DNA from 4 places in the Defluviitalea raffinosedens genome. Region 1 is predicted to be linked to each of the others. Evidence: riboswitches for the same ligand, from Rfam matches in the RefSeq annotation. Region 1 holds a riboswitch; each other region holds the start of a gene.
The links. Region 1 has a riboswitch for S-adenosylmethionine ahead of JOD07_RS03585 (MetQ/NlpA family ABC transporter substrate-binding protein). Riboswitches for the same ligand answer to the same signal wherever they lie in the genome.
Positions count from the first base shown of each region.

Region 2: another riboswitch for S-adenosylmethionine. It lies ahead of metK (methionine adenosyltransferase); the one in region 1 lies ahead of JOD07_RS03585 (MetQ/NlpA family ABC transporter substrate-binding protein).
Region 3: another riboswitch for S-adenosylmethionine. It lies ahead of JOD07_RS08685 (methionine ABC transporter ATP-binding protein); the one in region 1 lies ahead of JOD07_RS03585 (MetQ/NlpA family ABC transporter substrate-binding protein).
Region 4: another riboswitch for S-adenosylmethionine. It lies ahead of JOD07_RS01655 (homocysteine synthase); the one in region 1 lies ahead of JOD07_RS03585 (MetQ/NlpA family ABC transporter substrate-binding protein).

Region 1 is NZ_JAFBEP010000003.1:75,787-84,043, forward strand. Features, by position in the region: gene JOD07_RS03575 (methionine ABC transporter permease) at 1-4, opposite strand, end outside; gene JOD07_RS03580 (methionine ABC transporter ATP-binding protein) at 1-1,007, opposite strand, end outside; gene JOD07_RS03585 (MetQ/NlpA family ABC transporter substrate-binding protein) at 1,020-1,838, opposite strand; SAM riboswitch class I at 1,929-2,036, opposite strand; gene xylB (xylulokinase) at 2,180-3,664, opposite strand; gene xylA (xylose isomerase) at 3,722-5,038, opposite strand; tRNA gene JOD07_RS03600 (tRNA-Leu) at 5,292-5,375, opposite strand; tRNA gene JOD07_RS03605 (tRNA-Gln) at 5,381-5,452, opposite strand; gene gltA (NADPH-dependent glutamate synthase) at 5,618-7,015, opposite strand; gene JOD07_RS03615 (sulfide/dihydroorotate dehydrogenase-like FAD/NAD-binding protein) at 7,017-7,841, opposite strand; gene gdhA (NADP-specific glutamate dehydrogenase) at 7,959-8,257, opposite strand, start outside.
Region 2 is NZ_JAFBEP010000001.1:252,330-260,586, reverse strand. Features, by position in the region: gene JOD07_RS01285 (M23 family metallopeptidase) at 1-503, shown strand, start outside; gene spoIIID (sporulation transcriptional regulator SpoIIID) at 574-846, shown strand; gene mreB (rod shape-determining protein MreB) at 1,034-2,023, shown strand; gene flgF (flagellar basal-body rod protein FlgF) at 2,053-2,811, shown strand; gene flgG (flagellar basal-body rod protein FlgG) at 2,832-3,644, shown strand; gene JOD07_RS01260 (rod-binding protein) at 3,661-4,011, shown strand; gene JOD07_RS01255 (COG2426 family protein) at 4,089-4,547, shown strand; SAM riboswitch class I at 4,608-4,711, shown strand; gene metK (methionine adenosyltransferase) at 4,810-5,997, shown strand; gene recD2 (SF1B family DNA helicase RecD2) at 6,051-8,257, shown strand, end outside.
Region 3 is NZ_JAFBEP010000010.1:221-8,477, forward strand. Features, by position in the region: gene JOD07_RS08675 (MetQ/NlpA family ABC transporter substrate-binding protein) at 125-916, opposite strand; gene JOD07_RS08680 (methionine ABC transporter permease) at 956-1,621, opposite strand; gene JOD07_RS08685 (methionine ABC transporter ATP-binding protein) at 1,618-2,628, opposite strand; SAM riboswitch class I at 2,735-2,838, opposite strand; gene JOD07_RS08690 (CvpA family protein) at 2,940-3,632, opposite strand; gene JOD07_RS08695 (DUF5711 family protein) at 3,647-4,846, opposite strand; gene JOD07_RS08700 (YkvI family membrane protein) at 4,917-5,996, opposite strand; gene glgA (glycogen synthase GlgA) at 6,087-7,523, opposite strand; gene JOD07_RS08710 (pro-sigmaK processing inhibitor BofA family protein) at 7,664-7,924, opposite strand; gene JOD07_RS08715 (DUF2508 family protein) at 7,976-8,245, opposite strand.
Region 4 is NZ_JAFBEP010000001.1:329,667-337,923, reverse strand. Features, by position in the region: gene trpC (indole-3-glycerol phosphate synthase TrpC) at 1-776, shown strand, start outside; gene JOD07_RS01670 (phosphoribosylanthranilate isomerase) at 766-1,374, shown strand; gene trpB (tryptophan synthase subunit beta) at 1,361-2,554, shown strand; gene trpA (tryptophan synthase subunit alpha) at 2,547-3,326, shown strand; SAM riboswitch class I at 3,429-3,553, shown strand; gene JOD07_RS01655 (homocysteine synthase) at 3,628-4,905, shown strand; gene JOD07_RS01650 (SPL family radical SAM protein) at 5,183-6,073, shown strand; gene JOD07_RS01645 (HAD family hydrolase) at 6,237-6,875, shown strand; gene JOD07_RS01640 (glycoside hydrolase family 65 protein) at 7,185-8,257, shown strand, end outside.

The sequences.
Region 1 (8,257 bases):
GCATAGAGTACCACCTCCGTAAATGCAGTTCTTTCGTTGATATAGTCCACTGCCAGTTGAACTTCCCTTTCTTCTCCCTCTATATCGACGACTAAGATTCCCACGGGTCGATCTCCTATGTACTCGATTTTTCCATGGACGATATTTAGGTTAACATTATAACGTTTAGATACTTCTGATATTAAAGGCTCCGTTGCGGACTCTCCCTTATAGACAATTTTCAGTACCCTGCCCTTAAAATCATTGAAAATCTGCTTAGGGAATTCGAGGTGGAAGGTGTGTTCAATTAATTGTTTTGTAAAAACATTTCTCGGATTGACAAATACGTCATAAACATTGCCTGCTTCTAATAACTGTCCGTCATTCATAACCGCCACTCGGTCACAGATGCTTTTAACCACATCCATTTCATGAGTGATGATGACAATGGTAATCCCTAATTTCTGATTAATTTCTTTAAGTAAGTTTAGGATGGATTTTGTCGTTTCTAAGTCAAGGGCAGAAGTAGGTTCGTCACAGAGAAGAATTTCTGTTTCGTTGGCAAGGGCTCTTGCTATACCTACTCTTTGCTTTTGTCCGCCGCTAAGCTGAGCCGGAAAAGCATTACTTTTATCTGAAAGACCGACAAGATTCAGCAGTTGGTTTACTCTTTTTTGAATTTCATCTTTAGGTTTTCCTGCTGCAACCATTGGAAAGGCTACGTTTTCAAAAACTGTCTTTCTTTTTATCAGATTGAAATGTTGAAAGATCATCCCTATTTTCTGTCTAAGAAGCCTTAAGTCTTCTCCTTTTAAATCTGTAATGTCCTGATTGTTAATAAAAATCCTGCCTTCTGTTGGCCTTTCTAAAAGATTAATGGTTCGGAGCAGGGTACTTTTCCCTGCTCCACTGGCTCCAACAATTCCAAAAATTTCTCCTTTGTTAATGTTCAGCGAAAGTTTCTGAACTGCTTTAACTTTGCCTTCAGCCCCTTCATAAGTCACGCTGACATCCTGAAATTGAATCATATGTTTTCCTCCCTACTGTTGTAAAAACCAGGCTGGCTTTTGGAAAGCCTTAAACATATAATCTGGATTTTCGATAACTTCCCTGAACTCTTCCGATTCAACGACTTCTTTAATGTCTTTTACAAATTGGGAATTAATATCTTCTGTTCTTACAGCAACGAGATTTTTATATTCTTCCTGTAACTCTTCCATGACAAGGGCTGTAGATAAATCGATCCCTGCTGAAATCGCATAGTTTCCATTGATTGCTGCAAGATCCACGCTGTCTAATGTTCTTGGAAGCTGGGCTGCTTCTACCGGAGTAATTTTAAGATTTTTGGGATTGGATTCTATATCTTTTTCAGATGCTTTTGAAGGATCTATATCCTTATTCAATGTAATAAGTCCTGCCTGTTCCAGAAGCCTGAGGGCTCTTGCCAGGTTGGTAGGGTCATTGGCTATGGTGACTTCGGCGCCATCCGATAATTCATCTATGCTTTGTACTTTCTTTGAATACAAGCCTACCGCTGCTGTTGGCACATTGATTACAGGTGACAATTCAAGGCCGTGGTCTTCGGCAAATTTATTTAAGTACACCAGGTGTTGGAATAAATTGGCGTCAATTTCTTTATTGGCCAGAGCAAGGTTAGGCTGAACATAATCACTGAACTCTTTAATTTCAACCTTATATCCCTTTTTTTCAAGACCTGGCTTAATGCCCTTAACAATCATATCCCCATAAGGTCCTGGAGCAACTCCAAATATGATGGTCTTACTTTCCTTTGATGCACATCCTGTAAGTATCCCTAATATAGTAATAATGGATACAAGCAATACACTTATTTTTTTCATCTTATTTTCCTCCCTATTTTTTTGATTTTTTGAACTACATTTTTACGCATTAAAAAACCTCTTTCCGATGAAAGAGGTCATTTTCTTCCTCTCTCATCTCTCAGCTCATCTGTCTTGAGCTGTTGGAATTAGCACCTTGTAATACATACAGGTTGCCGGGCTTCATTGGGCCAGTCCCTCCGCCTCTCTTGATAAGAGTTTCTTACTAAATCATATTATATTGATAAGAATTATATGAGATAAATTCCGCTTTGTCAATAAGTTTTCAAAAAATTTTATTAATCCTATCTTTTTACTTTGTATTATATAAAACATAAAAAAACCGGGATTCATCCCGGCTTTTATTCAGCACTAAGCTTGAACCAATCTTTTAAAGACTGATAAGCTTCTTTGTAGCGCGTATAAATTTTATTGTACTTTTCTACATTTTTCTCTATAGGAGTTACAGATCCAACAATTTTTATAAATATATTGCAAGCTTCTTCAATACTGCTAAATTCTCCTGCTCCTACGCCTGCTAAAATAGCAGCACCAAGAGCCCCTCCCTGATTTGTATTGATTTCATTTATTGGATATCCAAAAATATCTGCAAGAATCTGTTTCCAGAGAGGACTCTTTGAACCTCCCCCAATGGCAATAATTTGAGAAATAGGTACTCCGATATCTTTTAAAATTTCAAGAGAATCCCGAAGTCCAAAGGATACACCTTCAAGTACCGCCCTTGTCATCTCACCTCTTGTGGTACTCATGGATAATCCCAAAAATGTTCCTCTTGCATCAGGATCGGCATAGGGAGTACGTTCTCCCATAAGATACGGAAGGAATATTACGCCTTTAGCACCTGGTTCCGTCTCACTGGCTTCTTTTAAGAGTTCATCAAAATCCATTCCTTTATTGGCTTCTTCTACCCACCATTTTAAGCAGCTGGCTGCCGAAAGCATAACCCCCATGGAATGATACTTCCCATTGGCATGGCAGAAAGCATGAAGGCGATTCTGGCTGTCTACAGCGTAGTCATCATGGGCTGCAAATACGACACCCGAAGTCCCCAGGGTAACCATTACGGTTCCTTCTTTAACCGTTCCGGTTCCTATGGCTCCGGCAGCATTATCGCCGCCTCCTCCTACAACCAGAATCTCTCCTGTGAGTCCCAGTTCCCCTTTCACTTCTTCTGACAACTTTCCTGTTACTTCATAGGATTCATAGAGTTTTGGAAGATACTCTTCTTTGATGCCTATGTACTCGATCATTTCCTTGGACCAGCATCTGTTTTTAACGTCTAATAGAAGCATTCCGGAAGCATCAGAAACATCCGTTGCATAATCTCCTGTCAATTTAAATCTGATATAATCTTTTGGAAGAAGAATGTGTCTTATTTTCTCAAACAATTCAGGATGATTTTTCTTTACCCATAAAATCTTAGGGGCTGTGAACCCGGTCAATGCCTTATTACCAACAAGCTCTGTGAGTTTTTCTTGCCCAAAATGATTGGTGATGTCCTCACACTCCTCCGCAGTTCTTTGGTCGCACCAAAGTATTGCGGGAAGCAGGACCTTATTTTCTTCGTCCAAGGCTACCAGTCCGTGCATTTGACCACTAAAGCCTATTCCCCGGATTTCCCCTTCAGGAAGATTGTTTTTTTGAATAACTTCTTTAATAGCTTCTTTGGTACCCATCCACCAGTCTTCAGGATTTTGCTCCGCCCAATTACTTTTTGGATAATACACCGGATATTCCCTGGAAGATTCCCCGAGAATTGTTCCGTCTTTATCAACAGCAAGTACCTTTACAGATGATGTACCTAAATCAATCCCCAAAAAAATCATACCTATTCTCCTCCTTGAAAGGGTTGTTGTATCAACAACCCAATAAATCGATCTTTACTACAGTGTATAGATATATTGATTAATTCGATCTTCTAAGAGTTCTTGTCTTCCGGATTTGTTTACAATCTTATCATGCTTTAATGCATAGGCAGTTAATTCTTCAAAGCCTACTTTATTTTCTACGATATCTTTTCCGATGCCTTCATTGTAACTTGCATATCTTTCTTCGATAAAGCTTTCTAATACTTTATCTTGAAGCAATTTATCCGCAATGATAAGACCCCTTGCAAAGGTATCCATACCAACAATGTATCCGATGAATAAGTCTTCTACTTCAAAGGAACCTCTTCTTACCTTAGCGTCGAAGTTAAATCCTCCAGGTGCGATACCTCCGTTTTTAAGCACTTCGTACATCGCTAAAACAGCATCGTAGATATTGGTTGGGAATTGGTCTGTATCCCATCCTAATAGCATGTCTCCCTGGTTAGCATCGATACTTCCTAATACGCCGTTAATTCTTGCCATGTTCAGTTCATGTTGGAAGGTATGTCCTGCTAAAGTCGCATGGTTCGCTTCTATATTCATTTTGAAATGGTCTTGTAAATTATATTTTCTTAAGAATCCTAAAACAGTCATTGTATCAAAATCGTATTGATGTTTTGTAGGTTCTTTTGGTTTTGGCTCGATTAAGAATTGTCCTGTAAAGCCAATTTTCTTAGCATAATCTACTGCCATTTGTAAAAATCTTGCATAGTTGTCTTGTTCTAAAGCTGTATTGGTGTTAAGAAGTGTTTCATAACCTTCTCTTCCACCCCAGAATACATAGTTTTCTCCGCCAAATTTCTTAGTAAGGTCAATGGCTTTTTTAACCTGAGCCGCCGCAAAAGCAAATACATCCGCATTAGGAGAAGTAGATGCTCCGTGAACGAATCTTGGATGGCTGAATGCATTGGTTGTTCCCCATAAACATTTGATACCTGTTTTTTTCATTAATTCTAAGATGTAATCAGAGATTTCATCTAAATTAGCAAATTTTTCTTCTAAGGAATTGCCTTCTGGTGCAATATCAAGGTCATGGAAACAGAAATATTCGATACCTAATTTGCTCATAAATTCAAATCCTGCTTCTGCTCTCGCTTTAGCAAGTTCCATGCCTTCTTTTCCTGCCCAAGGTCTCTTAGCTGTGCCTTCTCCAAACATATCAGCGCCCATAGCAGTTAAAGTATGCCAATAGCTCATAGCAAATCTGAAATGATCCTTCATAGGCTTGCCTGCAACAATTTTTTCTGGGTCATAGTATTTAAATGCTAAAGGATTAGTAGATTTAGGTCCTTCATACTGAATCTTCTTAATGCCTTCAAAATATTCTTTCATAAGATCCCCTCCAAAGTTTTTAAATTGATTTTAACAACTTAATTCTATTATATAGTATTCACAAAACTTTTTCAACCCATTTTAAGAAGTTATTTTTTAATATTTTCTTACTTTTCTATTCATTCTACCTGCTAAAAAGATCCTGTATTAAGCTTTTAAAATTATATAAGAAGTTTTTTATTGCATAGGAAATTCAGAGGAATTTCCTATGCAATAAAAAAACAGAGCACTTGTAAGTGCTCTGTCTTATTAATGCGGATGAAGGGAGTCGAACCCCCACGGTGTCGCCACCGGCAGATTTTGAGTCTGCTGCGTCTGCCAATTCCGCCACATCCGCCAATACTGGGTAGGAAGGATTCGAACCTTCGGATGCAGGAGTCAGAATCCTGTGCCTTACCGCTTGGCGACTACCCAACAATATTAATTTGTCCGAACAACTTCATATTCTAGCACAAATGATTTAGTTTGTCCAGTAGTTTTTTTCAAAAAAGCCGTCTCACCCGGAGGGCTTTTTATTACATAGGAAATTCGAAGAGATTTCCTATGTAATAAAATAACTCGTACGAAATGTACGAGCTATTATGCATTCATTGTGCTCTGAATTTTTTCATGTATAGCTTTTGCTGCTTTTTTCCCTGCCCCCATGGCTAAGATCACAGTAGCTGCACCAGTCACCACATCGCCTCCGGCATAAACATTTTGCTTGCTGGTATGCATGGTTTCTTCTTCTACAATAATTCCGCCCCATTTGTGGGTGTCTAAGCCCGGAGTCGTTTGGCGAATAAGTGGATTAGGGCTTTGTCCAATGGCTATGATCACTGTGTCCATATCCATTATGAAATTACTTCCTTCAACTTCAACAGGCCTTCTTCTTCCTGATTCATCCGGTTCTCCAAGACCCATCTCTACACACTCAATGGCTTTTACCCATCCGTTTTCTCCATGGATTTTCTTAGGATTTGCAAGCAGTTTAAAGATAATGCCTTCTTCTTTTGCATGATGAATTTCTTCTTTTCTCGCCGGCAGTTCTTCTTCTCCGCGGCGATAAATAATATAAACTTCCTCTGCTCCAAGTCTTTTGGCTGTTCTGGCAGCATCCATTGCCACGTTACCGCCGCCAATAACTGCAACTTTTTTACCAACCTTTACAGGAGTAGGATTATTGGGGAAATCATATGCCTTCATTAAATTCACTCGGGTTAAAAATTCATTGGCAGCGTATACTCCGTTTAAACTTTCTCCTTCAATACCCATGAATTTAGGAAGTCCGGCACCGCTCCCTACAAATACTGCCTTGTAGCCTTCTTCAAATAACTCATCAATTGTGATCGAACGACCTACTACAACATTTTTATTGATTTTAACGCCCAGATCTACTATAGTTTCTATTTCTTTTTCAACCAATGCTTTTGGAAGACGGAACTCCGGAATGCCGTACATGAGTACACCGCCTAAAGCATGCAAAGCTTCAAAAATGGTTACATCATATCCTAATTTAGCCAAGTCTCCGGCACAGGTAAGTCCTGCAGGGCCTCCCCCAACCACTGCAATTTTAATCCCATTTTTTGTAATCTGCACTGACTTTTTCTCTGCATGCTGCATATGGTAGTCGGCAACAAATCTTTCCAGCCTTCCAATACCTACCGGTTCTCCTTTTATGCCTCTTACACATACACCCTCACATTGATTTTCCTGGGGACATACTCTGCCACAAATGGCTGGCAGGTTGTTTTCTGAAGTAATGAGTTCATAAGCTTTTTCAAAGTTCCCTGCTGCTACTTCCTTAATAAATTCTGGTATAGGAACGTTCACAGGACATCCGGATACACAGGGTTTATGTTTGCAGTTAAGGCATCTTGTTGCTTCTTCCATGGCTTGTTCCTTGGTATATCCAAGTGCCACTTCATTAAAATTTTTATTTCTTACATTGGGATCTTGTTCAGGCATGGTTACTTTTTTTAAACTCATATTAGGCATTTTACTTTCCTCCTAGTCCAATGCGGCAAGAATGTTCTTCTTCCTTATACATTCCCTGCCTTCTCATGCATTCGTCAAAATCTACCAAAAGGCCGTCAAAATCAGGGCCATCCACACAAGCGAACTTTGTTTCTCCGCCAACAGTCACTCTGCATCCTCCGCACATCCCTGTTCCGTCAATCATGATCGGATTAAGGGATACTGCCGTTTTGATATTTTTCGGCTTTGTAATGCCTACAACAGCTTTCATCATTACAAGAGGCCCTATGGCAATGATTTCATCATATTCCTTACCTTCATTTAATAGTTCATTCAGTACATCGGTCACGAATCCTTTTTTGCCTTTTGTGCCGTCATCGGTTGCATAGTAGACCTTATCGCAAATCGCTTCAAATTCCTTATCAAGGATAATAAACTCTTTGCTTCTTCCACCCAGAATCACATCTACTGCCACACCCATTTCATGAAGTTTTCGTATTTGAGGATATAGGGGGGCTGCTCCAACGCCACCGCCAATTCCTAATACTCTTTTATGTTTTTTAAGGTCAGAAGGTTTTCCTAAGGGCCCTACAAAATCAGGAATCGTATCTCCTTCTTGTTTGCTGCTTAGTAGCTGGGTAGAGTATCCAACAATCTGATAAATAATGGTAACAGTTTCTTTTTCTCTATCGTAATCTGCAATGGTTAATGGAATTCTTTCTCCTTTTTCATCGGCCCTGAGAATGATAAACTGCCCGGGTTGGCAACTTCGTGCTACAAAAGGTGCATGAACAACCATTAGCTCTACAGCTTCGTTCAGTTTTTCTTTTTTCAAGATTTTATACATTTTTACATCTCCTCTGTAAAATAACTCAATAATAGGAGAAGCCTTATTTGAACAAGCAACAAATAAGGCTTCTATTACATTATACATAAGTTACATCTCTAAATCAATTTGGGTATTTTAGTAAGCTATTCCCTGTGCCAACATTGCTTCAGCTACTTTTAAGAATCCTGCAATATTAGCTCCTACCACATAATTACCTTCGTGGCCATATTCTTTAGCCGCATCCTGAGCACTCTTGTGGATATTTGCCATGATTTGCTTTAATTTTGCATCCACTTCTTCAAAAGTCCAGGAATATCTCATACTGTTTTGACTCATTTCGAGACCTGAAACAGCAACGCCTCCTGCATTGGCAGCTTTTCCAGGTCCAAATAAAATACCGTTCTTAAGGAAAATCTCAACAGCTTCTGGTGTAG
Region 2 (8,257 bases), on a different contig from region 1:
AGTCGGCTTCCTCAGAAAAAGTTAACGAAAGTAGAAATGAAAAGAGAGAAACCAGTGAAGAAGTTGAAGAAACTTTTTCATTCAGCGAAAATGCTTCTCTTATCTGGCCTGTAACCGGGGAAATTGTAATGGATTACAGTGCGGACAAATTAGTTTTTGACAAGACCCTGGAACAATACAGGGTTCATCCGGCTATTTGCATTGCTCCATCAGAAGAAGGAATTGTAAAAGCTGCGGCGAAAGGAAAAGTTGAAATGATTAAAAACGATCCTGAAACCGGCATTACTGTTATCCTGGATCATGGAGATGGATGGAAGACAATATATGGCCAATTACAGAAAAATATTTCCGTCAAACAAAATGAGATAGTGGAAAAAGGCCAAGTTATAGGAGAAATTGGAACGCCTACAAAGTATTCTATTGCTTTAGGAGATCATGTGTATTTTCAAGTAACAAAAAATGATACCCCTGTAGATCCGAAGCAGTTCTTAACAAATAACTAAATACTAAATCATAAACCAGCCCCCCTTAACATATATATAAAACAAGAGTTGTGTTAAGGGGGGCCATCTTTTGAAAGGGTATATTGAAGAAAGAGCCATAGAAGTAGCAAATTTTATCATTGGTTACAATGCTACCGTAAGAGAAACAGCCAAAAAATTCGGAATAAGCAAAAGTACCGTTCATAAAGATGTTACAGAACGATTGGAAAAAATAAATCCAAAACTGGCTATACAGGCGAGAAAAGTTTTGGAATTTAATAAAGCGGAAAGACATCTTCGAGGCGGTTTGGCCACCAAAGAAAAATACATGAATTTAACTAAAAAAGGTAAAAAGAAAAGATAATACGATATAAAATAATAACTAGGGAGGTATGCTTCCTAGTTATTATTTTGCAAAATTTCATAGGAAATACCTTTGAATATTTTACACAAATTAGATATAATAAGATAAATGAAAATAGTATGGAAGGTATAATATTTTTACTAATAAATGACGATAACATTTTATGAGAGTACAAAGGAGAATGAAAATGTTTGGAACAGATATTGGAATTGATTTAGGAACTGCCAGTGTTCTTGTATACATAAAAGGACAGGGCATAGTATTGGAAGAACCTTCAGTTGTAGCGATTGATAATAATACACGTCAGATCCTTGCAGTGGGGGAAGAAGCAAGAAGAATGTTAGGCCGCACGCCTGGTAATATTGTTGCTATTCGTCCTTTACGACAAGGTGTTATTTCCGATTATGATATAACAGAAAAAATGTTAAAATATTTTATTCAAAAAGCAGTAGGAAGAAAGCTCCTTTTAAAACCACGTATTGCAGTATGTGTTCCAAGCGGAGTAACGGAAGTGGAAAAAAGGGCTGTAGAAGATGCAACAAGACAGGCAGGGGCAAGGCAGGTATTTGTGATCGAAGAGCCTATTGCTGCTGCTATTGGTGCGGGAATAGATATAGGACGAGCTTGTGGAAGTATGGTTGTGGATATTGGAGGAGGAACAACGGATATTGCTGTAATTTCCCTTGGAGGCACTGTTGTAAGTTCTTCATTAAAAATAGCTGGGGATAATTTCGATGAAGCAATTGTCCGATATATGAGAAAGAAGCATAATGTTTTAATAGGAGAAAGAACAGCAGAAGACTTGAAGATTAATATAGGAACAGCTTACCCAAGAACCCAGCCTGTTTCTCTGGACGTTAGAGGAAGAAACCTCATCACTGGACTCCCTAAAACGATTACAGTAACTTCTGAAGAAATGCTTGAAGCTCTTCAAGAACCTGTTGCAAGTATTGTTGAGGCAGTTCATGGTGTATTGGAAAAAACTCCACCGGAGCTGGCAGCAGATATTTCAGACCGAGGCATTGTTATGACTGGAGGCGGAGGACTCCTTTATGGCCTTGATAAATTAATAAAAGAAAAAACAGGCATTAATGTGATTATTGCAGAGGATGCTATTTCCTGTGTAGCAATTGGAACTGGTAAATATGTAGAGTTTATGGCAGGCGGGAAAAAATAAAAATTTATTAATTAATAGGGGGACTTGACTTGATTAGAGGATTATACACTTCTGCAATTGGAATGAAAACACAGTTTGAAAAAATGGATATTCTGACGAATAACTTAGCCAATGTAGATACTACCGGATATAAAAAGGATATTGTTGTGTCACGTTCATTCCCTGAGGAACTCACAAAGCGCATACAAGATAGAAAAAATGGATTTTCAAATAACCGTAATATTGGACGTATGAGCTTAGGATTATATAATGATCAAGTTTATACAAATTATACTCAGGGTACCCTTAAGCAAACCGATGATCCGCTAAATGTAGCTATCCAAGGAAAAGCTTTTTTTGCTGTAGGCATGGAAGACGGCAGAGAAGTATACACAAGGGACGGTTCTTTTGCACTGGATGCGAATGGAATGCTTATGACCAAAGAAGGGAATATGGTACTTGGCCAAAATGGACCAATTCGCATAGGCCAGGGAGATGTACGCATTGATGAGTCAGGTAATATATATGTCAATGATGAGCTTATAGATCAATTGAGAATAGTAGAATTTGAAAATCCTGAGACCCTCAGCAAACTTGGAGATAATTTATTGGAAAGAACCGAAGAAACTACAGAAAAAAATATTGAAAGTCGAATCGTACAAGGATTTTTAGAAGGTTCTAATGTTAATGTAATACGAGAAATGGTAGATATGATTACAGCTACAAGAATTTATGAAGCCAATCAAAAAGCAATTCAAACTCATGATGAAACCTTAGGGAAAGCAGTCAACGATGTTGGAAGAGTATAATATGATAGGGGGAATGTGAAATGATGCGTTCATTATGGACAGCAGCCTCGGGAATGACATCCCAGCAATTGAATGTGGATAATATCTCAAATAACTTAGCAAATGTGAATACAGTGGGTTATAAAAAAAGCAGGGTAGAATTTAAATCTCTTTTATATGAAACCATGCAAAAAGCAGGAGTAGACGAAAATGGCGCCGGAAGGCCAGTAAGTATTCAAATAGGTTATGGTGTCAGACCTATAGCCACCGTTAAAGACTATTCTATGGGTAATATTGAAGTGACAAATAACCCCTTAGATATTGCGATTGATGGGGAAGGATTTTTTGCTGTGCAAGGGCCAAATGAAGAAATTATGTATACCAGAGATGGAAGCTTTAAAGTGAGTGTAGTGGATGATGAGACAATGCTTGTGACTTCTGACGGATATCCTGTATTAAGCATAGATGAAGAGCCTATTTACTTTGATCCGGAAGTAAAAATTTCTGATTTAATTATTGGAGAAGATGGTATTATTTCTTATGTGGATGAGGACGGAGAAACTGTTGAAATAGCTCAATTGGCAGTTGTTCAGTTCCCCAATAGAGCAGGTCTTGAAGATGTAGGGCGAAACCTTGTAAGACAAACCGCTGCATCAGGGCAACCTGTTTATGAGGCAGATGGAGATGTTACTAAACCCAGCAGATTAATTCAAGGAAGTTTGGAAGCCTCTAATGTTCAAGTTGTTGAAGAAATGGTTAAGCTCATCGTTGCTCAAAGAGCCTATGAAATCAACTCAAAAGCTATCCAAACATCTGACGATATGCTTGCTCAGGCAAATCAACTTAAACGATAGGAGGTAAAATAAAATCATGAAAACCAATGGAATTGATTTTTCCACTTCCTATCCTGTAAGCAATGCATATGAAACCAAAAAGCAAAGTCAAGAACTGGAAAATTTTGAATCCGTACTTAAAAAGGCTTCAGAAGAAAAGGACGATAAAGCCTTAAAAAAAGCCTGCCAGGAGTTTGAATCCTATTTTATTAATCAACTCTTTAAAGAAATGAGACGAACGATTCAGCCGGGAGGACTTATTGAAAAAAGCCAGGCAGAAGAAATTTTTCAGGAGATGCTTGATGAAGAATATGCAAAAAATGCTTCACAATCCAACGGCATAGGCTTAGCCAATGTACTTTATAAACAACTAAAAAGTCACCTTTAATGGTGACTTTTTTTATGTTATAATTCATCATAGAACCGTGTACAATTATATAGAACAAATATAGGATAGGTGAAGTCATGAATTTTATTTCAAAAGAATGGATGACTCTTTTCATTGCGGCGATTCCCATATTGGAGCAAAAGGCAGCCATCCCCTATGGTATTATACGGGGTATCGGTTTTTGGGAGGTATATATACTAACCTTAATAGGAGCCATTCTTCCATGCCCGATTATTATTTTATTTGTAAATAAATCGTTTGCAATTTTAAAGAAATTCAAATGGTTGCGCCCGATGATCGAGTGGATTGAGAATAGAACTATGAAAAAAAGCAAGAATATTGTAAAATACGAACTCTTAGGACTTTTTTTATTCGTTGCTATACCGCTTCCGGGAACAGGGGTATGGACAGGGTCTCTGGCAGCTTCTTTTCTTCATTTGGAATTTAAAAAGGCTTTTTTAGCTGTATCTGGAGGCGCAGCAGTTTCAGGACTTATTATAGCTATTCTAAGCTATGGTGTTGGAATATTATTTTAATTTTATTGACAAAAATCCTTAAAGTTGTTATACTCACTGTAATATAACTAAATAATTCTTTTCTTATCAAGAGAGGTGGAGGGAAAGGGCCCGATGAAACCCGGCAACCAGCATATTCATGCAGTGGTGCCAATTCCCCCGAATGTGCATTCGGAAGATGAGGAAAAACATACATAGCGTATAAAACCTCGTCAAGAGGTTTTTATTTTTATGTATGAAATAATTTTCTTTACTCAAAATATATATTAAGGAGATGATCGATATGCCAAGAAGATTATTTACATCAGAATCCGTAACAGAAGGACATCCAGATAAAATTTGTGACCAGATTTCTGATGCTATTTTAGATGCAATATTAGCTCAAGATCCAAACGCCAGAGTAGCTTGTGAAACAGCAGTAACAACCGGTATGGTTTTAGTTATGGGAGAAATAACAACCAACTGCTATGTGGATATTCCCAAAGTAGTTAGACAAAAGATAAAAGAAATAGGATATTCCAGAGCAAAGTTTGGCTTTGATGGGGATACCTGTGCTGTGCTGACATCCTTTGATGAACAGTCCGGAGACATTGCTATGGGCGTTGACAAAGCTTTAGAGGCGAAAATTGGACAAGCTGTGGAAGAAGATGAAGCGATTGGTGCAGGAGACCAGGGGATGATGTTTGGATTTGCTTGTGATGAAACCTCTGAACTGATGCCTATGCCAATTTCACTGGCCCATAAATTGGCAAGGAGATTGGCTGAAGTTCGTAAAAATGAAACCCTTCCATATCTCAGACCGGATGGAAAGACCCAAGTTACTGTAGAATATGAAGACGACAGACCAATAAGAGTTGATACTATCGTTGTTTCTACACAGCATGGTCCGGAAGTAGATCAGTCAACGATCCACAGAGATATTATGGAATACGTTATAAAGCCAGTAATTCCAAAAGAACTTTTAGATAAAGATACAAGATATTTTATTAATCCTACAGGACGTTTTGTGATTGGAGGCCCCCAGGGAGATTCAGGCCTTACCGGCAGAAAAATTATCGTAGATACATATGGCGGATATGCAAGTCACGGAGGAGGCGCATTCTCTGGTAAAGATCCGACAAAAGTGGACCGTTCAGCAGCTTATGCAGCAAGATATGTGGCAAAAAATATTGTAGCTGCCGGCCTTGCAAGAAAATGTGAAATAGAACTGGCATATGCTATAGGCGTTGCAGAACCTGTATCTATTCTGGTAAATACTTATGGAACAGGGAAGTTATCTGATGAAGCGATCACTGAATTGGTAAAGAAACACTTTGATCTTCGCCCTGCTGCGATTATTAAGACTTTGGATCTTAGAAGACCAATCTATTCAAAAACTGCAGCTTACGGCCATTTCGGAAGGACAGATATCGACCTTCCCTGGGAAAGAACAGATAAAGCAGAAATATTAAGAAAAGAAGCAAATATATAATTTCATGGGCGCAAGATGCGCCCTTTATTTTTCCCCTTTTCATTTATCAAAAAATGGATTATTATAGAATAAAAATTAGATTGTTCAATGAATGGTGTGGATGTATGGATAACCAAATGGTCATAGAAGGAACCATAGAAGATATTATATTTCGTAATGAAGAAAACGGGTATACAGTGTGTTCTATACATACAAAAGATGAGGAAATCGTTTGTGTAGGTACGCTTTTTGAAGCCTATCCCGGTGAGCATTTAAAAATTATTGGTTCTTGGGTCACACATCCTATTTATGGAAGCCAATTTCAAATAGATACTTATGAAAAGACTGTTCCAAAAACAGAAGAAGGCATAGAAAGATATCTAAGTTCCGGAGTCATCAAAGGTATTGGCCCGGGGTTGGCACGGCGTATTGTTGAAAAATTTGGCTTAGATACCCTACGGGTCATAGAAGAAGAATGGGAACGATTAGAAGAAGTAAAAGGTATCAGTAGGCAAAAAGCGCTTCAAATTGGAGAAATATTTCATGAACAGAGAGAACTAAGAAGAGCTATTTTATTTCTTCAAGACTATGGTATTTCTCCTTCCTATGCTCTAAAGATTTATAAACAGTATGGAGAAGCCACTATTGATATAGTAAAAAATAATCCTTATCGTTTGGCAGAAGACATTTTTGGCATTGGTTTTAAAATGGCAGACCAAATAGCTGAAACTGTAGGGATTGGACAAGATTCACCCCACCGAATCAAAGCAGGAATTAAGTTTATTCTAAATCAGCATTCAAACAACGGACATACCTATATGTTAAGAGAACATCTGGTCCAAGCAGCTCATGAGCTTCTCGGTGTACCATCTGAGTTAATAGAGAATTCCCTGATCGAACTTCAGATTTACAAACAGATTTGGCAGGAAAAGATAGAAGATATAGAAGCAGTATATTTGGCACCATTCTATTATGCTGAAATGAATACAGCGAGAAAACTTATAGATTTTACGATGATGAAAGATGAAACACAAAGTAAAGGTATTGATCAAAGAATCAACAGGCTGGAAAAAGAAAAGAAAATTAAACTTGCGCCCGAGCAAAGACAAGCTGTCAAAGAGGCGATGACAGAAGGGGTACTCATTATTACTGGTGGGCCAGGAACAGGTAAAACTACAACAATTAATGCCATTATTTCTTTGTTGGAAGAAGAAGGCTATGACGTGATTTTGGCGGCTCCGACAGGCAGGGCGGCAAAACGGATGAGCGAAGCTACCGGCAAGGAAGCGAGTACAATTCACAGACTTTTAGAAATTACTTTTTTAGATGAAGATAATAAAAAGCAGATTTTTGAAAGAAATGAAGAAAGACCATTAGAAGCAGATGTCATTATTATAGATGAAGTGTCCATGGTAGATATTTTATTGATGAACAGCCTTTTAAAAGCAGTAGCCCCTGGAACAAGATTAATTTTTGTAGGGGACGTAGATCAATTGCCTTCAGTAGGGCCAGGCAATGTTTTAAAGGATATGATTCGAAGTGAAACGATTAAGGTCGTTCGACTGACCGAAGTCTTCAGGCAGGCAAGAGAAAGTGCAATTATAATGAATGCCCACAGAATTAATAAAGGAGAATATCCTGTTCTTAATGAAAAGGATAAAGATTTCTTTTTTATGAAAAGAAGTATTCAGGATGAAGTCATAGAAACCATAAAGCAGCTGGTGCAAAAAAGACTTCCATCCTTTGCAAACTGTGATCCTATAAAAGATATACAGGTATTAACCCCTATGCGAAAGGGCCCTTTGGGAGTAGAATCTTTAAATACTGTTCTCCAGCAGGCACTGAATCCTCCGTCCAGTAAAAAAAGAGAAAAAGAATATCGTACGACTTTATTCCGCGAAGGGGATAAAGTCATGCAAATTAAAAATAATTATAATATGCCGTGGAAAATTTATAATGATCTAGGAATAAGAATAGATGAAGGTGTAGGAGTTTTTAACGGAGATGCAGGGAGCATACAGGAAATCGATGAAGAAGCCCAGACTCTTACTGTTTTATTTGACGACTTAAAAACTGTAGAATATGATTTTAGTCAATTAGATGAACTTGAGCTGGCTTATGCTGTAACGATCCATAAATCACAGGGATCAGAGTATCCTATTGTGATTATTCCTATTCACAGCGGACCTCCCATGTTGATGAACAGAAATCTGCTTTATACAGCAGTTACAAGAGCAAAGAAACTTGTTGTTATTGTAGGCCTTCAAAGTACACTTCACAG
Region 3 (8,257 bases), on a different contig from region 1:
ATCATATAGCAGTAAAAAAATCAAGCCGGAAATACTTTTAAGCAGAGAATGAATTGAAGGTTCCAACTCGAGCTGGTAAACTCGGTCTGGAACCCTCATCATTATGATGCACTTCTTTAGATTATTAGAATACAGGAACAATTTCTCCGTTATAGTTGTCTTCAATAAATTTCTTTATTTTTTCGGAGGTAAGCGCTTCTGCTAAAGCCTTCAAGTCTTCTCTGTTCCCATCCCCTTTTCTTATTGCAAGGACATTTACATAAGGAGAATCAGCGTCTTCAATTGCTATAGCATCTTCTGTAGGAGATAATCCTTTTTGAAGCGCAAAGTTTGTATTAATAACTGCACAGTCTACATCTTGCAAAACCATTGGAAGTGCTGCAGCTTCCATCTCCTGGAATGTCAGGTTCTTTGGATTGTTTTTAATATCCAATACAGTGGCTGATTGATTATTTACATCATTTAATTCAATGATACCATTTCTATGAAGAAGTGCCAAAGCTCTTGCTTCGTTACTTGGGTCATTAGGAATAGCGATTACTGCGCCATCTTTTAATTCATCTAATGAAGCAATTTTTTCCGAATAAATTCCCATAGGTTCGATATGAACTTTTGCAAGGACTTCTAAATCATATCCGAATTCTGCCATTTGTGATTCTAAGTATGGGATGTGTTGGAAAAAGTTTGCATCCACTTCTTTTTCATTGAGAGAACGATTGTGAATGTTATAGTCATCGATTACCTGGATTTCTAATGTAACACCTTTTTTCGCCAAATCATCTTTAATATGTTCTAACATCTGTGCATGGGGCGCTGATGTCGCAGATACTTTAAGAACTTTGCTTTCTTTTGTGCAGCCTCCCAATATTGCTATGGTAAATAAGGCTAAGGTTAATATTGATATGAATTTTTTCATTCCTAATCTCTCCTTCACGTTTTATTTTTTTATATTGATCTATTTTTTATTCATTGCTTTCGCAATGCTGTTGCCAATCCATTGAAGAATTTGAACTAAAATGATAAGAAGTATTACTGTGGCAATAATAAGTGAAACATCGTATCTGTAATATCCGTATTGGATTGCCACACTGCCAAGGCCTCCCCCGCCTACGGTTCCTGCCATTGCACTGTAACCTATGAGATTCACTACAGTAAGCGTAATACCAAGAATTATGGAAGCCATTGCTTCCGGTATAAGAACCTTCGTAATAATTTCCCACGTGCTTGAACCCATGGCTACGGCTGCTTCAACAATTCCTTTATCTACTTCTTTAAGTGAACTCTCAACGACTCTTGCCACAAAAGGTGCTGCTGCTATGGATAATGGAACAATGGTTGCTGTCGTTCCCAGACTCGTGCCAACAATCATTCTGGTAAAGGGAATCAGAGCAACAATCAAAATAGCAAAAGGAAAGGACCTTCCAATGTTTACAATTGTACCGAGGATACGGTTTAATTGTATTCTTTCTTTGATTCCTCCCTGATCTGTAATAACAAGTATTACGCCTAAGGGTAGCCCAATAATAGTAGAAATCAAAGTTGCTGCAAATACCATATAGAGTGTATTCCCGGTTTCTGTTAGTAAAAGCCAGAAAGCCTGGTCAGGATTTTGAAAGATCATTGGGAGATCACCTCACATTCCACGCCGTTTTCTTCCAGAAAAGCAACTGCGTTCTTGATTTCTTCTTTGTCTCCTATTAACTCAATAATTAAGCTTCCAATAAATGTTTGCTGTAAATGGTCAATGCCACCAAGAAGAATATTGGCATCTACTCCACATTTTTTGATCATTTTTGACAGGATCGGTTGAGATGTTTTAATTCCTTCAAAACTCAGACGGAATAATTTCCTTCTCTCATCTATTCTGTCCAGCAATTCTTCAGGTATATCGTGACTGATATTTTGAACGAAGCTTTTTGTTGTAGGATGGGTTGGATGAGCAAATACCTTAGATACCGGACCAGTTTCTACAACTTCTCCAGCCTCCATTACAGCAACCTTGCTACAGATCTGTTTAATAACTTCCATCTCATGGGTAATGATCACGATGGTTAATCCCAGAGTTTCATTAATCTTTTTAAGCAGTTTGAGGATAGACTGGGTTGTTTTAGGGTCCAGAGCAGAGGTTGCTTCATCACAGAGTAATACATCCGGATGATTGGCAAGGGCTCTTGCAATACCTACTCTTTGCTTTTGTCCACCGCTTAGCTGTGATGGATAGCTGTCTCTTTTTTCTTCTAACTCAACTAATTTAAGAAGTTCATCGATCCTTTTTTCTCTGTCTTCTTTTGGAACCTTGGCAATTTCCATCGGATAAGCTATGTTTTCAGCTACAGTTCGGGAATTAAGGAGATTAAAATGCTGAAAGATCATCCCTATTTTTTTTCGCATTTCTCTTAATTCCGCAGGGTTCAGGCTCATTATATTCTTGCCTTTTATATAGACTTCACCCTTGGTTGGTTCTTCCAGACGGTTAATGCAACGAACAAGGGTCGATTTTCCTGCTCCGCTTAAACCAATAATCCCAAAAATATCTCCCTGCTCAATGTGCATATTAATATTTTTTAAAGCTTCAACTTTATTGCTCTTACCCTTGAATTCTTTATAAACGCCTTTTATTTCTATCACGGTGCTCCTCCTTTGCCCCAACGGTTGCCTGATACGTAACTTCTATGTGTAACTTCTGCTTTTGAGCATTAAAAAACCTCTTTCAATGAAAGAGGTTATATGCTCTCTCTCATCTTATGCAGACAACCTCTGCATCTGGAATTGGCACCTTCGCATTTTGCGGGTTGCCGGGTTTCATTGGGCCAGTCCCTCCACCTCTCTTGATGAGCTCGAATATTAAGTTGAAGATAGTATAACAGTATCATCTGGCATTGTCAATAAAAAAATTTAATAGAGTTAAACATTCCCTGGGTATCCTTATTATTTAAATTTTACAAAAACAGTCCTCCAACGAATTTCAGCAGATAATTGTATTCATATAAATACTTTGCATATGTACTGTTTTCCAGTAAAAGAAATATCTTTTCGAAAGCTGGGTTTGATTGAAATATAAAAAGTACAATAAAAAACACCCAGATTTTCAACACTCCTGAAGCAAAGCCGAAGATCAGTCCAAAAAGACGATTCACTGAATTAATCACTGGTAGTTTTGATAAAATATCCATGATCCCGATAAGAATCCTAAGGCCGACACTCACTACGAAAAACACTATAACCATAGAAATGATATTAATGCATATGTTGGCAATATAACCTGCAATATAGTCCTTTAAGCTGTCCACCTGAAAAATACTGTATATTTCTGAATTATTGTTTTCAACCAGAACTCCCTTCAAAAATTTAGGTACATTCAGATCATTAATAAAATTAACCTGTCCCTCCAAGGTATTTATTTTAGTCCCCTCTGGCACCAGTATGGTAGGAGCTATTTGAGTTTTCATTTTATCGAACAGGGACGTAGAAGTTCTTAAATAGGCACTTACAATTGGATAAAGGGTATATGATAGAATCATCGAAGCAATAGAAGATATTAATTTAAAAAGGGAAAGTACCAATCCCCTCTTATAAGCAATCCATCCATTTACAACAAAAAAAGCCAATACTAAAATATCCGCTACATTCATAGCTTGCCTCCAAATTATCGTTTTATTTCCATTAGGTCAACAGAGTCTTTAGAAACTAAAGCAACTTTATTCCCATTCTTTAATGGGATCATTTCATCCACATCCTTTAATGCAGTATATTTAAAAATTTCTTTTCCTTTTGGGTCCAGTCCATAAAAAGTTCTGTTGACACCTACAATCACCATATTATCATCACCGTATAAATAAGTGACATCTCCTTCCGGATCAAACACATGTTTTTTGCTGCCTTCCGTACTATAAAAAACAACACTCCCATATTTTTCTCCCTGTTTGCCCGGAAATTCTTCCCCCAGGGCCAAAACCAAATAAGTGGATAAATTTCTTCTATTCTCTATATTCCAGGGTATTGCCTTGATATGGTTTGATAAGATCTCTTCTTTCACATTGTTATCTTCATCAATCCATAAGATTCGGTCATCGCCTAAAACAACCAAAGTATTATTTTGCAAATAAAACATTCCAGGAAAAATCGTATCCTCTTTTTCAATGGCAAATTCGATCAGATCTTCTTTCAGTATGCCGTTTTCTCCTAAGTCCAAAAAAATTAAATTAGACTTTAACCCCTTTGTATCTGGATTAAGATAACTTACAGGCATATGGTATCCATTATCCGATACGATAGCACTAAGGGGATAACCCGCATCTTCAATAAAAGTATTTCTGTCAATTCCTAAATCTTTACCCTGGGCATCATACACTTTAATCCTGTGCCCATCCTTTGTTGCTCCAATCACAGATAAATATCCTTTAGAATTAATTGAAAAATACTCTATAGGATTTTGTGTCGTGACTTGATATACTAATCCTTTATCATTTAAGACATAAATCTTTTTCCCGCCATCTTCTCCTACTGCAAGATATGGTTCATTGACAATCAGTTTTGGTAAATTCATAGAAAAAGTTTGGTTCCAGATTTCATCTCCATTTTGAGAAATTCGTTTAACGCCATCAGGACCACACTGTATTAAGTCATTGCCATAAACATTAAAGGTATATCTATCACTTAACTCTCGTTTTACCCATTGTTTTTCTAAATAAAGAGAGGGTTCATTTCCATTAAAAAAGGAAAGATGCAGGTCCTTGCCGGCAACTTCCGAGTAAATCAAAATCCCTGATGCAATCATGAGTAGAATAAGAGAAAAAATTTGGGCTCTCTTATCTTTCTTATTCTTATAGGCTTCTATACGGCTCAATTTTTTTCCCCCTATATTTTCATTTGTAATATATGGTACTATATCTTTCCCTCGATTTCAACGTTTCTATTTACTGTCTAAATCTTTTATTAACTCTATTCAATTTCCAGCCAATAAAATATAGGAGAATTATAAAGACTTCAAAGAGCCCCACATATCCAAATAAAGGATAAATTTGTCCAACCATTTTAGAGAAACCAATCTGGGCAATTATAATAGAAGTTAATATGAAAACAGGCAGAATGCTCTTATAAGAAATATTAAACTCCACAGACACTCTGTTGACAAATCCATATCCGCTGGAAACTGCCGTTGTGAATATGGCAGCGATTAAAACAAAGAAATAGATATACCGAATAGCAAAACCGTAATGAAGCACAATCCCAAGCATTGGTATTTCAAGAGCCTCCACCCTGTCATAGTATATTAATGTTGCCATAACAATGCAAAGTCCTAAAAATCCCAAAGTTATACCGCCTATAATGCCTCCCATTTTTGCTTGTTTCCTGGAATGAATAATAGGAAGCAGGCTGCAGAGAATCACAACTGCAGTAATGGTATTATAGGATACATAGACAATAGAAGAAGTGATCCAATTCCTCGTAAGAGCATGAAATACCGACACTACAGGAGAAGAAAATACTGCTGCTTCTCTAAATAAAACTATGTATAACCCTAAAAGAATACCTCCTATTAAAAGTAACGGTGCTAAAATCGTATTAATGACGATAACCCCTTCAACATCATATAAAAAGACAATAAGGCATAAGCCTGCCATGATTAAGATTCCTATTTGCACAGGAATTTGAAACTGTTGTCTAAGGAGTGCCCCCGTTCCTGCAAGCATTGCACAAAAAGTAGTAAACATAAACAAAGAAACGACCCACTCCATGATATTGCCTAAAAACTCTCCCATAATAGGGTAAATGAATCCTCGGTAATCCTTAATTTTTTGAACATAGACCATTTCAAGGACAGCCCATCCTATAAGAGCAAATAAAATTCCTGATAAAATCACTCCATAAATGCCCTCAATACCATAGGAAGTAAAAAACTGCATAATCTCCTGCCCTGAGGCAAAACCTGCGCCTAAAACAGTTCCAGTATATACACTGGCTATTTTTATTACATTAGATCTTTTATTTTTCACAAAAAATCCCCCATATATCTGTTTGTACAAATATATGAGGGATGTTCCCATTTCATTCAAAAACTATGTATGAACTTTTACAGTCTTCTATTAATGGCTGATGCTTTTATATAATTCCATATATTTTTTAGCAGAGTCTTCCCAGGAATAATCTGAATTCATAGCATTTTTAACCAAAAGCTCCCACTTGTCTTTATTATAATATACATTTAAAGCTCTTATGATTTCCCATAACATTGCATCAGAATTATAATCATTGAAAACAAAACCATTACCCTCACAAGTTTCTTCGTTAAACGATTGAATGGTATCTGCCAGCCCTCCAGTCTTTCGAACTATAGGAATGGTTCCATATCTAAGACTAATAAGTTGTCCTAAACCGCAGGGTTCGAATAAAGAAGGCATCAAAAACAAATCACTGCCTCCATAGATTTTTTGTGCCAAATCCACATTAAACAAGATATTGGCGCTTACCTTCTCGGGGAAAGTATCTTGCATGTATTTAAACATTTCTTCATATTGGTGTTGCCCTGTGCCTAAAACCACAAATTGAATATCTTCCTGCATCAGATCGTGCATTTTTTCTGCAATTAAGTCTAATCCTTTCTGGTCTACCAAACGGGAAATAAGGCCGATCATAGGAACATCTCTTTGAGGAAGGCCCAGATCTTTTTGAAGCCTATACTTATTTTCCTTTTTTAAATGCAAGCTTTCCTTAGAATAGGGGATATAGAGAGCCTTGTCAGTTTCGGGATTAAAAGCCTCATAATCAATTCCATTTACAATGCCGTAAAGTACACTGCTTCTTTTTTGAAGGACGCCATCCAGTCCATAACCGTATTGACTGGTTTTGATCTCTTCTGCATATGTTTTGCTTACGGTATTGATGGCATCAGAATAAACTAAACCAGCTTTCATATAACTTACATTCCCGTAGAACTCTACCCCCTCTGAATGGAAACACCAATCTGAAACACCCAGCAAATCCAGCGTTTCTCTTCCAAAGATCCCCTGATACTGTATATTATGAATGGTATAGAGTGTTGAAATGGATCTATAATAAAGATCTTCATGGTATCTTTCTTTTAAAAGCAAGCAAATAGGGCCTGTCTGCCAATCATTGCAGTGAATAATATCCGGTTTAAATCCGATTCTTGGCAGCATGTCCAAAACCGCTTTACAAAAAAAAGCAAATCTTTCGTGATCGTCATTATAACCGTATAAACCATCCCTATCAAAATAATTGTCATTTCCTATAAAATAAACAGGCACTGAAGAATCATATTCATAAATATGGGCAAACTGCTTTCTCCACTCCAAATAAACGGGAAATTCCGCAACAATCTCACTGTCATTTAAATACTGCTGAAGTACACATTTATATTTTGGTATGGCTACTCTTACATCGGCACCTAATTTTTTTAAAGCATAGGGAAGGGCTCCTGCTACATCTCCAAGTCCTCCGGTCTTAGCAAAGGGTATTGCTTCCGAAGAAACGAACAGTATTTTTAGATCATTTTGACTCATTTCAATCATCCCCCCACGTAATACTTTTTTTACTATTATATCATATTGCCATTATTCTGGATAGAAAAAAAGACGACAGAATCGTCAAAAAATTAACAAATATGTTTAAAAAAAGATCAAAAAATATATGTACTGACTTCTTAGAAAAAAATATTCAGTAAGTATAGAAGTATCATCCCCGGTATTCCAAGTACAGCAATAACAAATATGGTTGCCCAATTAATCCCTACATACCATCCAAAAGGAGATAGCAAGAAATTAAAAACCAGTAGTCCTAAAACTCCTCCTATACCCTGGATCAGGGTTCTTAGCAAGATCTTCAAAGGTTTCGTGAAAACCATAAAGGTAAGAATCACCAAACCTGCTATGATTAAAAATATTAACAGATCATCACTTGTCACTTAAATCCTCCTTGCTTTGACATGATTCCCTATAAAGCTTATAAAGATCTTCTAACTTTTAACTGCCACGTTCTCTTTTTCTTTCATCTTATTGAGATAGTATTTATATCTCGTCTGGAGTGCTTTCATTTCGTAGATACAGCTGTCGATCAAATCTTTTTCCGTCGTATTTTCGAAAGCATTGAATACCAGGTCTATTTGCCTTTTGGTTTTTAGCAGCTCTTCTTTAAGCTCGTCTTCTTCTGTAATATGGCATGTCTGTCTTGTCTTAAATTTGAATGGAAAAAAACCTTTTTTGGATATTTCAATAATCGAATTCAAACTATTTGCCCC
Region 4 (8,257 bases), on a different contig from region 1:
TACTGGATCGTATTGTTGAACAGAAAAAAGAGACCTTAAAAGAGTTAAAGAAAACTATTAATATACCTTTGCTGGAGGATGTCATAAAGCACACCAAAACTCCTCCTTCTTTTTATCAGGCTATGGCAAAGCCAGGGCTATCGATTATCGGAGAGATCAAAAAGGCCTCTCCTTCAAAAGGGGTCATAAAGGAAGACTTTAACCCCAAAGCATTGGCAAAGGAATATGAGACCTGTGTGGATGCAGTTTCTGTGTTAACGGAAGAAAAATTCTTCCTGGGTGATGCCAGATTCTTAAAGGAAATCCACGAAGAGATTGACTTACCTTTACTGAGAAAGGACTTTATCATCGATCCTATCCAAATTTATGAAGCAAGGGCTCTGGGAGCCAGCTGTGTTCTTTTGATCGTAGCCATATTAGAGGACAGTCAGCTAAGAGAACTGGTAAATATAAGCCATTCCCTTTATATGGACACCTTAATTGAAGTTCATGATGAACATGAACTGGCAAGAGCCTTAAAAACCAATGGAGAAATTATAGGTATTAACAACAGAAACTTAAAAGACTTCAGTATAGATCTTCAAACCACCATAAATCTCAGAAAAGAAATACCGGAGGATAAGATTGTTATCAGTGAAAGTGGAATCTTTGATAAAGGAGACATTTTTAAACTTAAAAAATCCAATATCCATGGCATTCTCGTCGGAGAGAGCTTTATGAGATCAGAAAATATAAGGCAAAAAGCAGAGGAGTTCAGAAAGGCATATGATTCCTAAAATTAAAATCTGTGGATTAAAAACTGTTGAGCAAATCAAGATGATCAATCGATATGATGTGGATTATGTGGGCTTTATATTTGCAAAAAGCAAAAGACAAATATCTCCTAATAAGGCAAGAGAGATGAAACTGTATTTAAGAAAAGACATTAAGGCAGTAGGGGTATTTGTAGATACTCCCATAGAAGAAGTAAACGAAATTGTACAATTTTGCAATTTAGATATGGTTCAATTCCACGGGAAGGAAGATAATGACCAGTGTGCCAAAAGCATTGTTCCTGTATGGAAGGCTTTTTCAGTTAAGGATGGGGAAATACTTAAAGCCCTGCCATCCTATCAAAATGTCCAGGGCTTTGTATTTGACAGCAGCAGCGGAGGTTCTGGAAAGACCTTTTCCTGGGATCTGATTAAAGGCATTTCAAAAGATTATTTTACGGTCTTAGCCGGAGGATTAAATGCAGAGAATGTAAGAGAGGCAATAAAGACAGTTTTTCCCCATGTAGTTGATGTAAGTTCTGGTGTGGAAACCAACGGAGAAAAAGATGAAGAGAAAATAAAAGAATTTATTAGAAAGGTGAAAAGTTATGAAATTGGATAGAAAGTTTGGTATATTTGGAGGGCAATATGCTCCCGAAACACTGATGAACCCTTTAAAGGAACTGGAAGAAGCACTTATAGAAGCTTTAGAGGATCAAAGTTTTATGGATGAATATAAGTATTACTTAAAGCAGTATGTAGGTCGTCCCAATCCCCTTTACTATGCTAAGAATCTTACAGAAGAACTGGGAGGGGCTAAGATTTATCTTAAAAGAGAAGATTTAAATCATACAGGAGCTCATAAAATCAACAATGTTATAGGTCAGATTCTGCTTGCAAAACGTATGGGAAAGAAAAAGGTGATTGCAGAAACAGGAGCAGGTCAGCACGGAGTGGCAACAGCCACAGGAGCGGCTTTATTTAATATGGAATGTACAGTATTTATGGGAGAAGAAGATATCAAAAGGCAGAAACTCAATGTGTTCCGAATGGAACTTTTAGGTGCAAAGGTTAGGAGTGTCACCAGCGGTACAAGAACTCTAAAAGATGCAACCAATGAAGCTTTAAGAGAATGGGCAAGAACTGCAGAAGATACTTTTTATGTTGTAGGTTCTGTTGTAGGCCCCCATCCTTATCCTACCATGGTTCGAGAATTTCAAAAGATTATAGGAGAAGAAACCAAAATCCAGATTAAAGAACAGGAAGGAAGATTACCGGATACCATTATCGCCTGTGTTGGAGGAGGAAGTAATTCTATGGGAATCTTCTATCCTTTCCTGGAAGAAAAGGAAGTAGAACTCATTGGTGTAGAAGCAGGAGGCCTTGGCATAGAAACCAAAAAGCATGCGGCTGCCTTTGCAGAAGGAAAGATTGGGGTGATCCACGGCATGAAAACCTATTTACTGCAGGATGATGATGGCAACATCCTTCCAGCCCATTCGATTTCTGCAGGCCTGGATTATCCGGGAACGGGACCTGAACACGCATATCTTTTTGAGACAGGAAGGGCAAAATATGTGTCCATAACCGATGATGAGGCGGTAGAAGCTTTTACCCGTTTGTGCAAAACAGAAGGTATTATCCCAGCCTTAGAAAGTTCTCATGCCATAGCTTATGGCATTAAGCTGGCACCCATGAAAAGTAAAGATGAAATCATCGTGATCAATCTATCCGGAAGAGGGGACAAAGACGTGCAAAGTGTTGCAAATTATCTCGAGAGCAGGGGTGGTTATCATGAATAGAATTCAGGAAAAGCTAGAAGGGCTAAGAAAAGAAAATAAGAAAGCATTAATTACTTATATGACGGCTGGAGATCCAAATATTGAGCAAACAGAAAAGCTCATCTACGCCAAGGAAAGGGGAGGGGCGGATATCATCGAAATAGGTATTCCTTTTTCCGATCCCGTAGCGGATGGACCCGTGATCCAGGCAGCAGCTCAAAGAGCTCTGGAGGCAGGAACCAATCTGGAAAAAATATTTAAGTGTATTGCAAATGTCAGAAAAAACACTCAAATCCCTATAGCATTTTTAGTATATTATAATTCAATTCTGGGTTACGGGGTAGAAAGGTTTATCAGGCAGTGTGAAGAAGTTGGCGTGGACGGCCTGGTTATTCCTGATCTTCCCTTAGAAGAAAGGGAAGAAATCATGCCATACATAAAATCTTTTAACATAGGCCTCATTCCTTTGGTAGCACCTACATCCAAAGACAGAATAAAGGATATTGTTCAGGATGGAGAAGGATTCGTTTATTGCATATCTTCCATGGGTGTTACAGGTATAAGAAGTGAATTCCATAAAAACTTAGAAGAGTTTTTAAAGGATGTAAAAAGCATAGCCCATATTCCTACCGCAGTAGGCTTTGGTTTTTCCTCAAAAGAAGATATTAAAAGATTGCTTCCCTATGTGGACGGCGTAATCGTAGGTTCTGCAATCGTTAAGAAAATTGAAGAAAGTAAAGGCAATGAAAAAGTAATAGAAGAATTTATAAAAGATTTAAAAAGTGCTTATTAAAATGCCTTCAACTTTAAAAATATTATAGAAAATTAAAATTTCTCTTGACAAATTTCTTTTTAATCTTTATAATCCTTATAAAAATTCTATGAATAAAAAAGACTCTTATCCAGAGTGGTGGAGGGACTGGCCCGATGAAACCCGGCAACCGGCATAATTGCAAGGTGCTAAATCCTGCAGTTTCTGCTTTCAAGTTATTTTGAAAGCAAAAATCTGAGAGATAAGGGGAGCAGAGTATTACTCTCCTAATCTTAGGAGAGTTTTTTTGTTTATAAATCAATTTCTGAGAGGAGAATGTATAATGAGTAATAAGCAGTTTAGGTTTGATACCATCCAAGTTCATGGAGGGCAAGAAGTAGATCCCACAACAAAGGCAAGAGCCGTACCTATTTACCAGACCACTTCTTATGTTTTTGACAATGCACAACATGCGGAAGATTTATTTGCACTTAAAGAAAGCGGAAATATCTATACCCGTATTATGAATCCTACCACCGATGTATTTGAAAAAAGGATTGCACAGTTAGAAGGCGGTGTAGGTGCATTGGCGGTAGCTTCCGGTTCAGCGGCAATCACTTATGCAGTGATCAATATTTTAGGTGCTGGAGATGAGCTTGTTGCAGCATCCACCCTATATGGAGGAACTTATAACTTATTTGCCAATACCCTTCCCCGTTACGGAATTACGACACATTTTGTAGATCCAGACGATCCGGAAAATTTCAGAACGGCCATTACGGATAAGACGAAAGCAATTTTTATAGAATCCATTGGAAATCCGGGAATCAATATTATAGACATTGAAGCAGTGGCAAAAATCGCCCATGAAAACAAAATTCCTCTCATTGTAGACAACACTTTTGCAACACCTTATTTGCTAAGACCTTTTGAATATGGAGCAGATATTGTTGTTCATTCTGCAACGAAATTTATTGGCGGGCATGGCACATCTATTGGTGGTGTGATCGTAGATTCCGGAAACTTTGACTGGGAAGCCAGCGGCAAATTCCCAATACTTACTGAGCCGGACAGAAGCTATCATAATATTCAATTTACAAAAGCTGTGGGAAGGCTTGCATATATTACGAAAGCAAGAGTAACCCTTTTAAGAGATACCGGTGCATCCCTTAGTCCATTTAATGCCTTCTTATTCTTACAAGGCCTTGAAACCCTCTCCTTAAGAGTAAGAGCCCATGTTTCCAATACACAAAAAATAGCAGAATTCTTGCAAAGTCATCCGGCTGTTGCTTGGGTAAATTATCCTGGATTGCCAGGCAATAAATACTATGAATTGGCTAAAAAGTATTTCCCAAGAGGAGTAGGTTCCATCTTTACCTTTGGAATCAAAGGAGGAGAAAAGAAAGCTAAGGAATTCATCGACAAGCTTGAGCTCTTCTCAAATTTAGCGAATGTTGCAGATGCTAAATCCTTAGTCATTCATCCTGCAAGTACTACCCATCAGCAATTATCTCCAGAAGAGCAATTAAGTGCAGGGGTTACACCGGATATGATCAGATTATCCATAGGAATAGAAGATGCAGAAGATTTAATTGATGATATCAAGCAAGCGCTGGAATAAAAATAGTTTTAGAAGTTGCTGTAAAGTCATGCAATATTGGCTTTACGGCAATTTTTTTATTGTATAGGAAATTCCCCCGGATTTCCTATACAATAAAAAGCCCTCAATCAAAAAAGATGTTATTATTATAGAAATGTGATATCATTTATACTAGGATATAAAAAGTTTTCTAAGGTTAGATAAGTTATGTGCTCTAATTTGAAGGCATAACTTTGGAATTATTTTTATCTATATTGGTTAATGGAACAATAAAATCTATCATAGGTTGAGGTGGATGATGGCAAATTATAAGGAAATAACCTGTTCTGTTGCCTGCAATAAATTAAAAAGGAAGATGCCCTATTCCTGGGATTTGAATATATACCGAGGGTGTGAACATGGCTGTATATATTGTTATGCAATGTACTCTCATCAGTATTTAGATTCCGAACAGTATTTTGATGATATATATGTAAAGACCAATATTGTAGAGCAGTTGGAACAACAACTGAGCAGTCGTTCCTGGAAAAGAGAAGTTGTTAATATAGGTGGAGTAACGGATAGTTATCAGCCTATAGAAGCACAATATAAGATCATGCCTGAGATCTTAAAATTAATGATTAAATATAAAACTCCCTGTATTATTTCCACAAAGTCAGATTTAATTCTGCGAGATTATAATTTGATTGAAGAACTTGCCCGTATTACCTATGTAAATGTAGCAGCTACTATTACCTGTATGGATGAAGAAATTCGCAGAAAAATAGAATCAAACGGGGTAGATTCTCTAAAAAGATTTGCTATGTTAAAAGAATTTTCAAAAACAAATGCATCCACAGGACTGCACTTTATGCCAATCATCCCCTACATTACGGATACCCGTGAAAATGTTGATTCATTGTATGCCTATGCCAGGGATTCCAGTGTAGATTATGTTCTTCCTGGAACCTTATATTTAAGGGGAAAAACAAGAGAGGTCTTCTTTGATTTTATAAAAAAGGAATTTCCGGATTTGTATGAAGAGCTGACCTTATTATATAAAACCGGCGGTGCAGATAAGGAATATAAGAATAAACTCTATTTGATGGTCAATGAAATAAAGGCAAAATATAATCTTTCAGGCAGCTACTCAAAGCCTATGAAAGAAAAATTAAATCAAGCTGAGAATATACAGTTATCACTTTTTTAAAAAATTATCTGCTATATGCATTATATTTTTGCAAATAGAATAGGAGAAGAATTTATAATAACTATTTGCAAAAAGTAGTTTTTTTATCTAAGATAATATAGTAGTTTGATTTTATTGTTCAGGAGTACATAGATCAAGTTTCTGACAGGAGGTATTAATGATTATGAAAGCATTTATTTTTGACATGGATGGGGTTATTATAGACAGTCAGCCGATTCATTTTGAAGTGGACACCATGATTTTAAAAGACATGGGAGTGGATATAGATCAAAAGGAATTGGAAAAGTATGCCGGCAGGGCTAACGAAGATATATGGTCTACACTTAAAGAAAAATATAATTTAAAGCCGACTGTGCCTGAAATTATAGACCGTTTAGTAAGTAAGAAGGTCCAGATTTTTAGAGAATCAGACATTGGACCGATAGATGGAATTATTGATTTACTTAAGGCATTGCATGAAGCGAAAATCCCTATGGCCGTGGCATCTTCTTCCCCGATAGAATTGATAGAAACCGTTATGGAAAAGTTTAATATCAGACATTATTTTTCTTATATCATTAGCGGAGATGAAGTCCATAAAAGCAAACCGGATCCGGATATTTATCTGACCGCTGCACAAAAAATCCATGTGGAACCAAAGGACTGTGTTGTTTTGGAAGACAGTAAAAACGGTGTCCTGGCTGCAAAGGCTGCAGGTATGAAATGCATAGGATTTCACAATCCTAATTCAGGAGATCAGGATTTGTCTAATGCGGATGTAATCGTTGAAAGCATTAGAGAAGTTATTCAAATGATTAAATAATATCTTTTCTTTTTATTCTCCCAAAGATGTGGGAGATTTTTTATTGCTTGGGGCACTGCTTTGGATTTTTTATGCAATAAAATAAGAATATTTTTCTGTTTGTAAAGAATTAAACTTCGATTTGGCAAGTAGTTGTAGTGATTTATGCAGAAATTGTGCATATCTTGTGGACAAGCCAGAAATACTAAAAGTAATTGTGGATAAAGTTTAGATAAAGCCTGAATCTACTATTGAAATAGGTATTGGATTATGATAAGATATACCAAGGAATGCAAGCGTTTGCACAAAAATTAAATAGGGGGTTGCTTTATGAGTTATAAAAGAATTTTCGAAATCGATGAATGGAAAGTTATTGAAAAAAGTCTCCACAAAGAAGATATGCGACTGGCAGAGAGTATCACATCTTTAGGAAACGGATATATGGGAATGAGAGGTAACTTTGAAGAAAAGTACAGTGGAGACATGCACAGAGGCACATATATTGCAGGAGTATGGTTCCCTGATCCGACTCGAGTAGGATGGTGGAAGAATGGCTATCCCAAATATTTTGGTAAAGTCATTAATGCAACCAATTTTATTGGTATAGATGTTTTCGTTGACGGAGAAGAATTAGACCTTTATAAGACTGAGATAGAAGAATACTACAGAGAATTAGACATGAAAAACGGAATGCTCTACAGACGATTTATTGCCAATATGTCTGGAAAAAGAACTTTGTTTGAAGTTACAAGATTCGTAAGTATCGCCAATAAAGAGCTTTGCCTGATTTCTTATGAAGCTACACCTTTAAATTATGACGGAGAAATCACATTTGTTCCTTATTTAGATGGTGACGTATTCAATGAAGATTCCAATTACAATGAGCAATTCTGGCTGGAAGTTGATCAAGGGATCAGTCCTAAAGAAGGACATTTGATCATGAAAACCAAAGAAAATCCTTTTGGCACCCCAAGATTTACAGTATGCACCAGCATGAGAACAGAAGCTTCTGCAGATTGTGATGTTGAGGTACTTAAAAAGGATAAATATGTAGGCAATAAACTCGTCTTTAAGGCTAAAAAAGATGAGAAGATTCAACTGATTAAATATATTTCAGTAGTGACATCGAGAGATTATGAAGAAACAGCCCTTAAAGATGAAGCTTTTAAAGTTCTGGATGAAGCAGTTAAGGTAGGATTTAACGGATTAAAAGAAAAACATTCCCAGGCATGGCATAAGAGATGGGAAAAAGCAGATGTTGAAATTAAAGGAGATCCGGAAGCACAGCAGGGGATTCGATTCAATCTTTTCCAGATGTTCTCAACTTATTATGGGGACGATCCAAGATTAAATATAGGACCTAAAGGTTTTACAGGAGAAAAATATGGTGGAGCAACTTACTG